Regions from separate parts of the Streptomyces sp. NPDC054841 genome, predicted to be linked through region 3. Evidence: riboswitches for the same ligand, from Rfam matches in the RefSeq annotation. Region 3 holds a riboswitch; each other region holds the start of a gene.
The links. Region 3 has a riboswitch for cyclic di-AMP ahead of ACWGI8_RS22620 (transglycosylase family protein). Riboswitches for the same ligand answer to the same signal wherever they lie in the genome.

Region 1 (3,265 bases), on a different contig from region 3:
GTTCGGCCTCGCGGCGATCACGGCCCGGCGCCGGAGGTTCCGCAGGACCGTGTTGCCGCTGCTCGGTCTCACCCTCGCGATGGGCATGCACGCGCTGTGGAACGGCTCGGCGAGGTTCGGCCCGTTCGGGTTCTACGCCGTGTACGCGGCGTTCATGGTGCCGGCGTTCGGGCTGCTGACCTGGCTGGCGATCTGGACCCGGCAGCGCGAGCTGCGTACGGTCGCGGCCGAGCTGCCCGCGTACGCGGCGGCCGGCTGGCTCGCCCCTGCCGAGCCGCTCGCCCTGTCCTCCATGCGAGCGCGCACGGTGGCCCGCGACATGGCCGGCCGTACCCAGGGCCCGGCGGCCGCCCGCGCCGTCTCCGAGTACGAGGCCTTCGCGACCTCGCTGGCCTTCCTGCGCCACCGGGCCCAGCGCGGCGCGGGGGGCCCGGACTTCGTCGCCCGCGAGCAGGAGCTGCTCCATCATCTCTGGCAGCGCAGGAGCGTCGCGGGCCCGGCCCTCACGTACGCGGCCCGCGCGACGGGCCAGGTGTGGCAGCCACCGCCGTATCTGGACTACGACGGCTACAACCCGTACCGGAGGTAGCGGAGAACGCGGATCGCCGCGGCGTCGCGGACCGCACCGCGGCACGAAAAACCGGCAGCCCAGGCGTCGGGGGGGTGCGCCAGAGCTGCCGGTGACTCGAGTACGAACCCGGCGGACCAGGACCATGGCCCAGTCCGGGCCCAGGCCCGGACAGGTCCTCCTAGGCCCAGTCCGGGCGGACAGGACCTAGTGTCGTGGCCGGAACGGTTCACCGGCTCGCGACGCCCTGCACGGCACCTCGCTGCGTTGTCGCATCACCCAAGTACGCCCAGTACGAGGGCGATACTCCGCCTTGCGATGCACCGCACCGGACGCCGCGAGCTTCCCGGCAAACCTTTCCGGCCACGGCACTAGACGGAGAGCCCCTTGTCGCGCAGCCACGCCATCGGGTCGATGCCGTCGCCGCCCGGGGTGTGCACCTCCAGGTGCAGATGCGGTCCGGTGACATTGCCGGTCGCGCCGACGCGCCCGATGGTCTCGCCCGTCCCGACGGTCTGCCCCACGCCGACGGTCATCGACGACAGGTGGCAGTACCAGACCTCGGTGCCGTCCTCGAGCTCCAGCACGATGCGGTAGCCGTACGACCCGGACCAGCCCGCCGACTTGACGGTGCCTCCGTGCACGGCCTTCGCCGGCGTGCCCGTGGGCGCCGCGAAGTCGAGGCCGGTGTGGTAGCCGGAGGACCACATCGAACCGGCCTGGCCGAAGGTCGAGGTGATCGTGTACGAGGACGTCGGCAGGGAGTAGCTCGCGGCGAGCTTGGCGAGCCGCTCGGCCTCCGCCTTGCGCGCGGCCTCCTCCTCGGCCAGCCGCTTCGCCTCGGCGGCCTTGGCGGCCGCGGCCTCGGCGGCGGTCTCGGCCGCGGTCTGCTGCGCCTTCGCCTCCGCCGCGGCCTTCTCGGCGGCGGCCTTCTCCGCGGCTGCCTTCGCCTCGGCCTCGACCTCGGCCTGCTGCTGCTCCGCCTGCTGGAGGATCCGGGCACGCAGGGCCTCGCCCGCGTCACCGGCGCCCTGTCCGTCGTCCGCGGCCGTGTCGGCGACGGAGAAGGCGGTGAGCGGTGCGTTGTTCCGGCTCTCCGAGTCGGAGTCGTCCGAGGAGAGGAGGGAGCCCACGCCGGGAAGCGAATCCGCGTCCGGGAGGTGGTCCGTGATGGCGTCGGGGAGGGATATGGAGACCGGCGGCTTGTTCTGCGCGGTGGCCATGCCGCCCGCGCCGACCGCGGCGATGACGCCGACTCCGAGAACGGTGGAGCTCCGGGCGAGTCCGTTGCGCTGCTTGACGACGCGATGCCTGCCACGGACCGGACGGACCGATTCCTCGGTCGGGTTCCATTCCTCCGCCCCGGTGGCCGGGGCCCACTCGTTGGTGGGGACCCACTCGCTGGTGGGAGGTTCCTGGAGGGCAGGCTCGTTGGACGCCACGGAGGCGTTCTCCTTTCCTTCCTTATCGCCTACCGGGTTAGCTGACGGGTTCGGAGCAGGAAGGTCTCCTACGAGCACTGCGAAGTGCCCGATTCACCCCAATAGGTGGTTCCCCGGTTCCCTTGCGGGATTCGGCGCGTGCGCACGGTGCCGTCTCTTGCGACGACTGTGACGACCGCGCTGCGTTATCGAACGTTAATAGACACGGGGGGCGGATTCCAAGCTCTTCCCAGTGATCGTTAGCGACATTGGCCTGGACTTTTCAGGCACAACAGCACCGAATCGGGCGAGTTGACTGCCCCTCAATCCGGTCAGCCCTTCTGACGGTGAGTCAAATGTTATGCGGAGGGCTGTGTTTCGATTACGGTCCGTGGCGCTGCGTTCCCAGCGTTCCGTTCACGGAACCACCGGCATCGTCCTGCGCCGCTCCGGCTGCCGTTCCCCGGGCCTGGTGACCGCCAACAGCGCCATGTCGTCCGTCGACGCGCCGCCCGTATGCCGCTGTACGTCGGCGACGACCGCGTCCAGCAGCTCCTCCGGTCCGGAAAAGATCCGGCCGCCCAGCCGCTCGCCCGGATCGTAGAAGACGCCGTGCGCGTCACGCGCCTCGGTCAGCCCGTCCGTGTAGAGCAGGAGCGTGGCACCGGCCGCGTACCGGGTCTCGTACGCCCGGTCCGGCGAGGCCCCCAGATCCCCCATGCCCAGCGGCAGCGAGATCTCGGGCGGCTCCAGCATGCCCAGCGTGCCGTCCGCGGTCAGCAGGAGCGGCGGGGGGTGGCCCCGGTTGAGGATCCGGACCGCTCCGTCCTCGTGGGGGATCTCGGCGAGCACGGCGGTGGTGAAGCCCTCGAACGCGTCGAGCCCGGAACGCATGCCCTCCCGGGCGAGCGCCCGCTCCAGCCGCTGTGCCACCCCCTCCAGCGAGGACTCCTGCTCGGCGGCCTCCCGGAACGCCCCGAGGATCACGGCCACCGCTTCGACGGCGTCCAGCCCCTTCCCCCGTACGTCCCCGACGACCAGCCGCACCCCGTACGGAGTGTCCTGCGCGGCGAACAGGTCCCCGCCGATGAACGCGTCCTCCTGCGCCGCCTCGTACCGCGCGGCGATCTGCAGCCCGCCGATCCGGTCGGCCGGCGTGGGCAGCACGGCCCGCTGCGCGGCCTCCGCGATGACGCGCGCGGAAGCGAGGCGCTCGCCGCTGCGGCGTACGACCTGGTTGATGAAGAGAGCCAGCACGGAGACCGTGAACACGGTC
Region 2 (3,265 bases), on a different contig from region 3:
TCGGCGCCGTCCGCCGGGTCGGTGAGCGGGATGTTGAGGTTGCGCACACCGGGCAGTTCGACGTCCGGGCCTTCCAGCTTCTGGTCCGCGGCATTGCGGAAGTCGAAGATCGTGTGGAGCCCGAGCGAGGCGAGGAAGGCGGCATCGGTGTCGGTGGCGTGCGCGAGATGGCCGCTGCGGAAGAGCCGCCCGTGCCGCACCAGGCGCCCGTCAACGGTCGGCAGTCCGCCCACGTCCCGGAAGTTGCGCACCCCGGCCAGCTCGGGTTCGGTCGACGGGATCTGAGGCAGCTGCTGCGTCACGGTGGCTCCTCCGTGTCTGCGGTCGGCGCTCGCCGACAATGGCGCGTTCCTGACCATACGACATCGATTCCTCAGGCAATCATTTCGGCTCCGCTGGAAGGGCCGCGCCGCAGGAGGGCAACCGGAGTACGCCGCGCGCGCTCGTACTGGACCAGCCGATTCCGCTTGGTGGCCTCATCGATGGTCTCGCCGAGGACCACGTGCCGGTGCATGCCCAACAGCTGCTGGACCTTCGTGCCGCTGTCCCTGGGCGCACCTGAAGGCAAGGTGCAGGCCGTTGCCCCGATGGTGGATCGCGCGCGATGATGTGCGAACGTGTGCGAATTTGAGAGGCCGGGGTGATCGAGTCGGTTGGCAGCGGTCGTATCTGGGTTCTGTCCGGCAGTACGAGCAGCTATGCGCTGCTCGTCACCGAACGGGACGAGCTTCTCCATCTCCACTGGGGGCCGCGCATCCGCACGGCCGACGCCGAGTACCTCGCCTCCCAACCCCTCTCGAGCTGCGGCTGTGCTTCAGCGACCCCGTGCACGGCCTCGCGCTGACCGTCCACTACCGGATGCGGGACGAGTGCCTGGACACCGGTGTCGTTCACCGGGGCTCCGTCCTGCTCCACCATGGGCTGCACACGGGTCTCCACGGTGATCTTGACGCGACGGTGATCCGGCTGCGGCGCCGCTGACCGCGCCCGGGTCCGGGTCCGGTCAGCACCTGGGCGGAAGCCCCGGGCGGCCGATTCGTGAACTCCGGGAGTTCACGGCGCACTTGGTGGGCGGCCCGGAAGTGTTTCGCTTGCCGAGCCGGCCGCGACACAAAAGGGACAATGCGGGGCAAGTGGAATGACTTGGGTGAAAGGGGTGGGTGGCGCACTCCTTGCCTGCGTGTGTAGTTGGCGCCAATCGAGCCTAATGGACGATCTGTCCGTATTAGTCCATTTCGGGTAACGCGCCCGAGTTAAGGGGGAGATGGGCTCGGGTTCGTGAGCGGGATCATATCTGTGACGTTCTGTGGTGATGCCGGACATGTGAACTCCCTTGTTACGTAGGAAATCGAAGATCCGTGATTTACAGAGGGTGACCGGGAAATCCAGGTCGAAATCAGGCGGAAGGGTTCCCGGTGGAATTGATGGCTTGTTCGCGCCGACCCGGCTCGCTTACGGTCACCGCAATCCGGTCGGAACGCCTAATCCTGCCGCCGTCCGGAATATCGCACCCACCCACGTGTGGCAGGAGCGGGGGACCCAGGTAGTACGCCGTTCCGGGATCCCGGACGGCTCGGGGTGAAGTCGCGCGCCATGCGCGGCCGGGCATCTCCAGCCCGAACCCGACAGCTCACCTCGCAGGCGGCGGAGAGGAATTCGCCATGCCCGGTAAGGGTAAGCATCGCCGTCCGAGGGCCAACCCGATCACGCGTGGATTCGTCGCCGCCGGAACGGGCGGGGCCGCCATCGCGCTCCCGCTCATCGGCGCCCTCGGTGCCCATGCCGCCGAGAAGTCCGCGCCCTCCGCCGCCCCCGAGCACATCGCAGCCGTCGCCAAGAAGGCCGTCGCCCCGCATGCGCCGAAGGCTCCCAAGGCGCCTGCGACGTACACCGTCGTGGCCGGTGACTACCTGTCGAAGATCGCTCAGGAGCAGAGCGTCAACGGCGGCTGGAAGAAGCTGTACGCCGACAATCGCGCCGCCGTCGGTGAGGACCCGTCGCTGATCCACCCGGGACTCAAGCTGACCCTCGGCGGCAAGCCGAAGGCCCAGGGCGAGGCGAAGGTCCGGAGCGAGGCGAAGCCCGAGCGGAAGGCCAAGGCTCCGGTCAAGAGCGAGAAGCCGTCCGGTTCCTCCGAGCGTGCCTCCCGCACCGCCGAGCGCCCCAAGGCCGCTCCGGCCGCCGCCGAGGCCCCCGCCACGAACGCCGCCGCGAACGCCGCCGCGCAGACCAGTTTCTCCGGCTTCTTCGCGCCGGTCCGCGGCGGCGTCAGCACCGCGTACAAGACCGCCGGTTCCATGTGGTCCAGCGGTTACCACACCGGTGTCGACTTCATCGCCGCCACCGGTACGTCCGTGAAGGCCGTCGGCCCGGGCACCGTCGTGTCGGCCGGCTGGAGCGGCGCGTACGGCAACGAGGTCGTCATCAAGCACAGCGACGGCACGTACTCGCAGTACGCCCACCTCTCCCAGCTCTCCATCGCGTCCGGCGAGAGTGTCACCGGCGGCCAGCAGATCGGCCTCTCCGGCTCCACCGGCAACTCCACCGGCCCGCACCTGCACTTCGAGATCCGCACGAGCCCGAGCTACGGCTCGGACATCGACCCGCTGGCCTACCTCCGCCGGCACGGCGTCTCGATCTGACGCGACGTCCGTACCTGACACGGCGTCTCACCGTCCGCCGGCCCCGCATCGTGGGGCCGGCGGACGCGCGCGTTCCTGCTCCTTCCGGGTATTCCCGCTTTGCGGAAAACTGACCGGGTGGCCTATATCACCCCGCGTCAACCCCTCCCTACGGTGGCGTAGGTCACTTCCCGCGAGGAAAGATGTCTCGACGTGGCAGACGATTCGCGATCAAGAACAAACGGCGCAATCGGGTCCTATGCGGCGATCGGTGACAGCTTCACCGAGGGCGTCGGAGACCCGGGACCTGAGGGACAGTTCGTCGGCTGGGCGGACCGACTCGCGGTCCTCCTGGACGACCGGGTACCGGAACACACCTTCCGCTACGCCAACCTCGCCGTACGAGGCAGGCTCCTCGACCAGATCGTTGAGGAACAGGTCCCGCGGGCGAAGGAACTCGCCCCCGACCTGGTGACGTTCTGCGCCGGGGGAAACGACATCATCCGGCCCGGCACCGACCCCGACGACGTCGCGGAACGCTTCGAACGGGCCGTCGCCGACCTCACCGCCTCCGTCGGCACCGTCATGGTGACCACCGGCTTCGACACCCGCGGCGTACCCGTGCTGCGCCATCTGCGCGGCAA
Region 3 (3,265 bases):
TGCACTTGAAGCCGTTGCGCTGGGCCAGCTCGACGGCGTCCAGGGTCTCGGTCAGCGAACCGATCTGGTTGACCTTGACGAGCAGCGCGTTGGCCGCGCCCTCCTCGATACCGCGGGCGAGGCGCTCGGGGTTGGTGACGAACAGGTCGTCGCCGACGAGCTGCACCTGGGAGCCGAGCTTCTCGGTGATGGTCTTCCAGCCGTCCCAGTCGTCCTCGAAAAGCGGGTCCTCGATGGAGACGAGCGGGTACGCGGCGACGAGCTCCGCGTAGTACTCGGTCATCTCGGCGGCCGAGCGCGACTTGCCCTCGAACTCGTAGTTGCCGTCCTTGTAGAACTCGGAGGCGGCGACGTCGAGCGCGAGCGCGATGTCCTTGCCCGGCGCGTAGCCGGCCTGCTTGACGGCCTCGATGATGAGGTCGAGGGCCTCACGGTTGGAACCGAGGTTCGGGGCGAAGCCGCCCTCGTCGCCGAGGCCGGTCGACAGTCCCTTGTCCTTCAGGACCTTCTTCAGGGTGTGGTAGACCTCGGTGCCCCAGCGCAGGGCCTCGGAGAAGGACTCCGCGCCGATCGGGGCGATCATGAACTCCTGGATGTCCACGTTGGAGTCGGCGTGCGAGCCGCCGTTCAGGATGTTCATCATCGGAACGGGCAGCAGGTGCGCGTTCGGGCCGCCAAGGTAGCGGAAGAGCGGGAGGTCGGAGGCCTCGGAGGCGGCGTGCGCGACGGCGAGGGAGACACCGAGGATGGCGTTGGCGCCGAGGGAGGACTTGTCCGGGGTGGCGTCCAGGTCGAACATCGCCTGGTCGATCAGGCGCTGCTCGGTGGCGTCGTACCCGACGAGCTCCGGGCCGATCTGCTCGATGACGGCGAGGACGGCCTTCTCGACACCCTTGCCCTGGTAACGGTTCTGGTCACCGTCGCGGAGCTCGAGGGCCTCGAACGCACCGGTGGACGCACCGGACGGGACAGCAGCACGGCCGGTGCTGCCGTCGTCGAGGCCGACCTCGACCTCGACCGTGGGATTGCCTCGGGAGTCCAGGATTTCCCGGGCTACGACGACGTCGATGGACGGCACGAGCATCTCCTTCTGGGATGTGACGCTGAATGTGACGTATGCGAAGCAGGTGCAGCGCAGGTCATGCAGGGTCGCTTTGGCCTTGCGACACGAGCCTATCCGGCTCGCGGGCATCAGCCAGCCGGTGCCCGCCCCATGGGACGAAAAAGGGCACAAAACAGACAGAAACCCCGACCCGGCGCGTACGGGGGAAGGCGCGCCGGGCCGGGGAGCCGGGGGACGGGGGTGTGTACGACCGGTGGTCCGCCGGGTCCACCGGGCTACGGGTGCCCGTGGGGGACTACGGGAGTCCGTCGGGGACTACGGGGCGCCCGGTCCGGGTCGGGGAGTCCCGGACCGGGGCGGGTCCCGGGGCCGGGGCGGGTCCCGGGGCCGGGTCGTCAGCCCAGGTGGAGCTTCTGGCCCGGGTGAATGACGTTCGCGTCGTCGATGACGTCCTTGTTCAGGTCGAACAGCTTCTTCCAGCCGCCCTCGACCTTCTTGGCCTGGGCGATCTTGCTGAGGGTGTCGCCGGCCTTGACCGTGTACTCGCCGTCGCCCTTCTTGATGCCCTTCGCGGGGGCCGGGGCGGCGGAGCGCTCGGAGCGGGTGGTCGGGACCTCAGCGCGCTTCGGGGCGGGGGTCTCGGCCTTGGGGGCGGCCGGGGCGGCACCCGTGTACGCGGCGTTGGACAGGCCCACGCCGCAGTTCGGCCAGGCACCCTTGCCCTGGCCCGCCAGGACCTTCTCGGCGATCTCGATCTGCTGGGCCTTCGACGCCTGGTCGGCGGTGGCGGCGTAGGCGGTACCGCCGTACGCGGCCCAGGTGGAGGCCGAGAACTGCAGGCCGCCGTAGAAACCGTTGCCGGTGTTGATGGACCAGTTGCCGCCGGACTCGCACTGGGCGACGGTGTCCCACTCGGAGGCGGTGGCGGCGGACGCGGTGCCGGTGGCCATCAGCGGAGCGGCGATCGCGGCGCCGGTGACACCGGCGAGCGAGGCGATACGGGCGGACCGCTGGAAGACGGTCGGGCGACGGTGCTTGCCCTTGCCGGAAAGCAGCATGGAGTTTTCCCCTCACCGACGCCTACGAGGTGAGCTGTCGGGTTCGGGCCAAGTGAGTTGCCCGGCCACGCGACTTGCGCGCGGCTTCACCCCAAGCCGTTCCGTCCCTCATCGGGCCGGTCCGGCACTTACCTTGGGTCCCCCGCTCCTGCCTTCGGCGCTTGCGCGTCGACTGTTCCCGCCGGCCGCCGGCAGGATTCGGCGTGCGGTCGTCGGGGCCCGCGATGGCGAGCGGTTCAGACCGTAAACGTACTTCTCCCCGATGTTCAAAGACGAACATCGGGGAGAAAACACGCTTATTTGACTTGCAGAGATGTCCGTTTTTGCAGGTGAGAGGCGTGTTGGCCGGAGTTGACCGACAAGACACGCCAGTTGACCGGAAGAGACTCATGTCTCACTTGCACAGAACCGGACATAAGGCGGCGAACTACTTCTTCAACTGCTCCTGATCCAGACCCAGATCGAGGCTCTGGCCAGGCAGGATGAGGTCGGCGTCGGAGCCGACGACCTCCCGGTTCGCCTCGTAGAGCGCGGGCCAGCCGCCGGGCACCTTTTCCGCGTCCGCGATCGACGACAGGCTGTCGCCGGGGAGGACGGTGTACCCATCTCCCGTAGCGGCGCCCTCTCGTGCCGATCCGTCACCTCGTGAGGCATGACGACCGGATTCGCGCTCATCGCCCGAATTGCCCGCCTCGTCCTCGTTGTCGGCGGGGGCGCCGCGGTGCTTGCCGGTGCCGGTGTCCTTGCCGGCGTCAGCGGCGGCGTCACCCTCGCCCGCCCCGTCCGAGTCCTCGCCGGAGCCGCTCGCGGAGCCCGCCGGGGTGGACGGCTTGGCAGTCGGGGTGGACGGCTTGGCGTCCGGGGCGGACGAAGCAGGGGCCGAGGGCTTGGCGCCGTCCTTGTCGGCGTCGTCGGCGTCCGGCTCGGGTGCCACATCCGCCCCGTCGCCGAACGACGGGCTCTTGGCGCCGCCGTCCTGTGCGGCGGGAGTGGAAGCGGCGCCGCTTCCGAGCGTGGCATCGCCCTGCACGAGACCGGCGATCTCCGAGCAGTTCGGCCAGGCCGCCGGCCCCTGGGCGGCGAACACCATCTCGGCGACCGAGATCTGCTGGGCGCGGCTGGCGAGGTCGGCGCGCGGCGCGTA

Region 1: another riboswitch for cyclic di-AMP. It lies ahead of ACWGI8_RS22305 (M23 family metallopeptidase); the one in region 3 lies ahead of ACWGI8_RS22620 (transglycosylase family protein).
Region 2: another riboswitch for cyclic di-AMP. It lies ahead of ACWGI8_RS25565 (M23 family metallopeptidase); the one in region 3 lies ahead of ACWGI8_RS22620 (transglycosylase family protein).

Annotation. Positions count from the first base shown of each region.
Region 1 covers NZ_JBSGZO010000168.1:5,174-8,438, reverse strand. The annotation lists gene ACWGI8_RS22310 (PrsW family intramembrane metalloprotease) at 1-589, shown strand, start outside; gene ACWGI8_RS22305 (M23 family metallopeptidase) at 940-2,010, opposite strand; cyclic di-AMP (ydaO/yuaA leader) riboswitch at 2,022-2,157, opposite strand; gene ACWGI8_RS22300 (PP2C family protein-serine/threonine phosphatase) at 2,407-3,265, opposite strand, start outside.
Region 2 covers NZ_JBSGZO010000214.1:2,366-5,630, reverse strand. The annotation lists gene ACWGI8_RS25580 (tyrosine-protein phosphatase) at 1-302, opposite strand, end outside; gene ACWGI8_RS25575 (hypothetical protein) at 374-736, opposite strand; gene ACWGI8_RS25570 (hypothetical protein) at 826-981, shown strand; cyclic di-AMP (ydaO/yuaA leader) riboswitch at 1,503-1,657, shown strand; gene ACWGI8_RS25565 (M23 family metallopeptidase) at 1,662-2,642, shown strand; gene ACWGI8_RS25560 (SGNH/GDSL hydrolase family protein) at 2,835-3,265, shown strand, end outside.
Region 3 covers NZ_JBSGZO010000173.1:8,892-12,156, reverse strand. The annotation lists gene eno (phosphopyruvate hydratase) at 1-1,078, opposite strand, end outside; gene ACWGI8_RS22620 (transglycosylase family protein) at 1,459-2,121, opposite strand; cyclic di-AMP (ydaO/yuaA leader) riboswitch at 2,126-2,291, opposite strand; gene ACWGI8_RS22615 (transglycosylase family protein) at 2,549-3,265, opposite strand, start outside.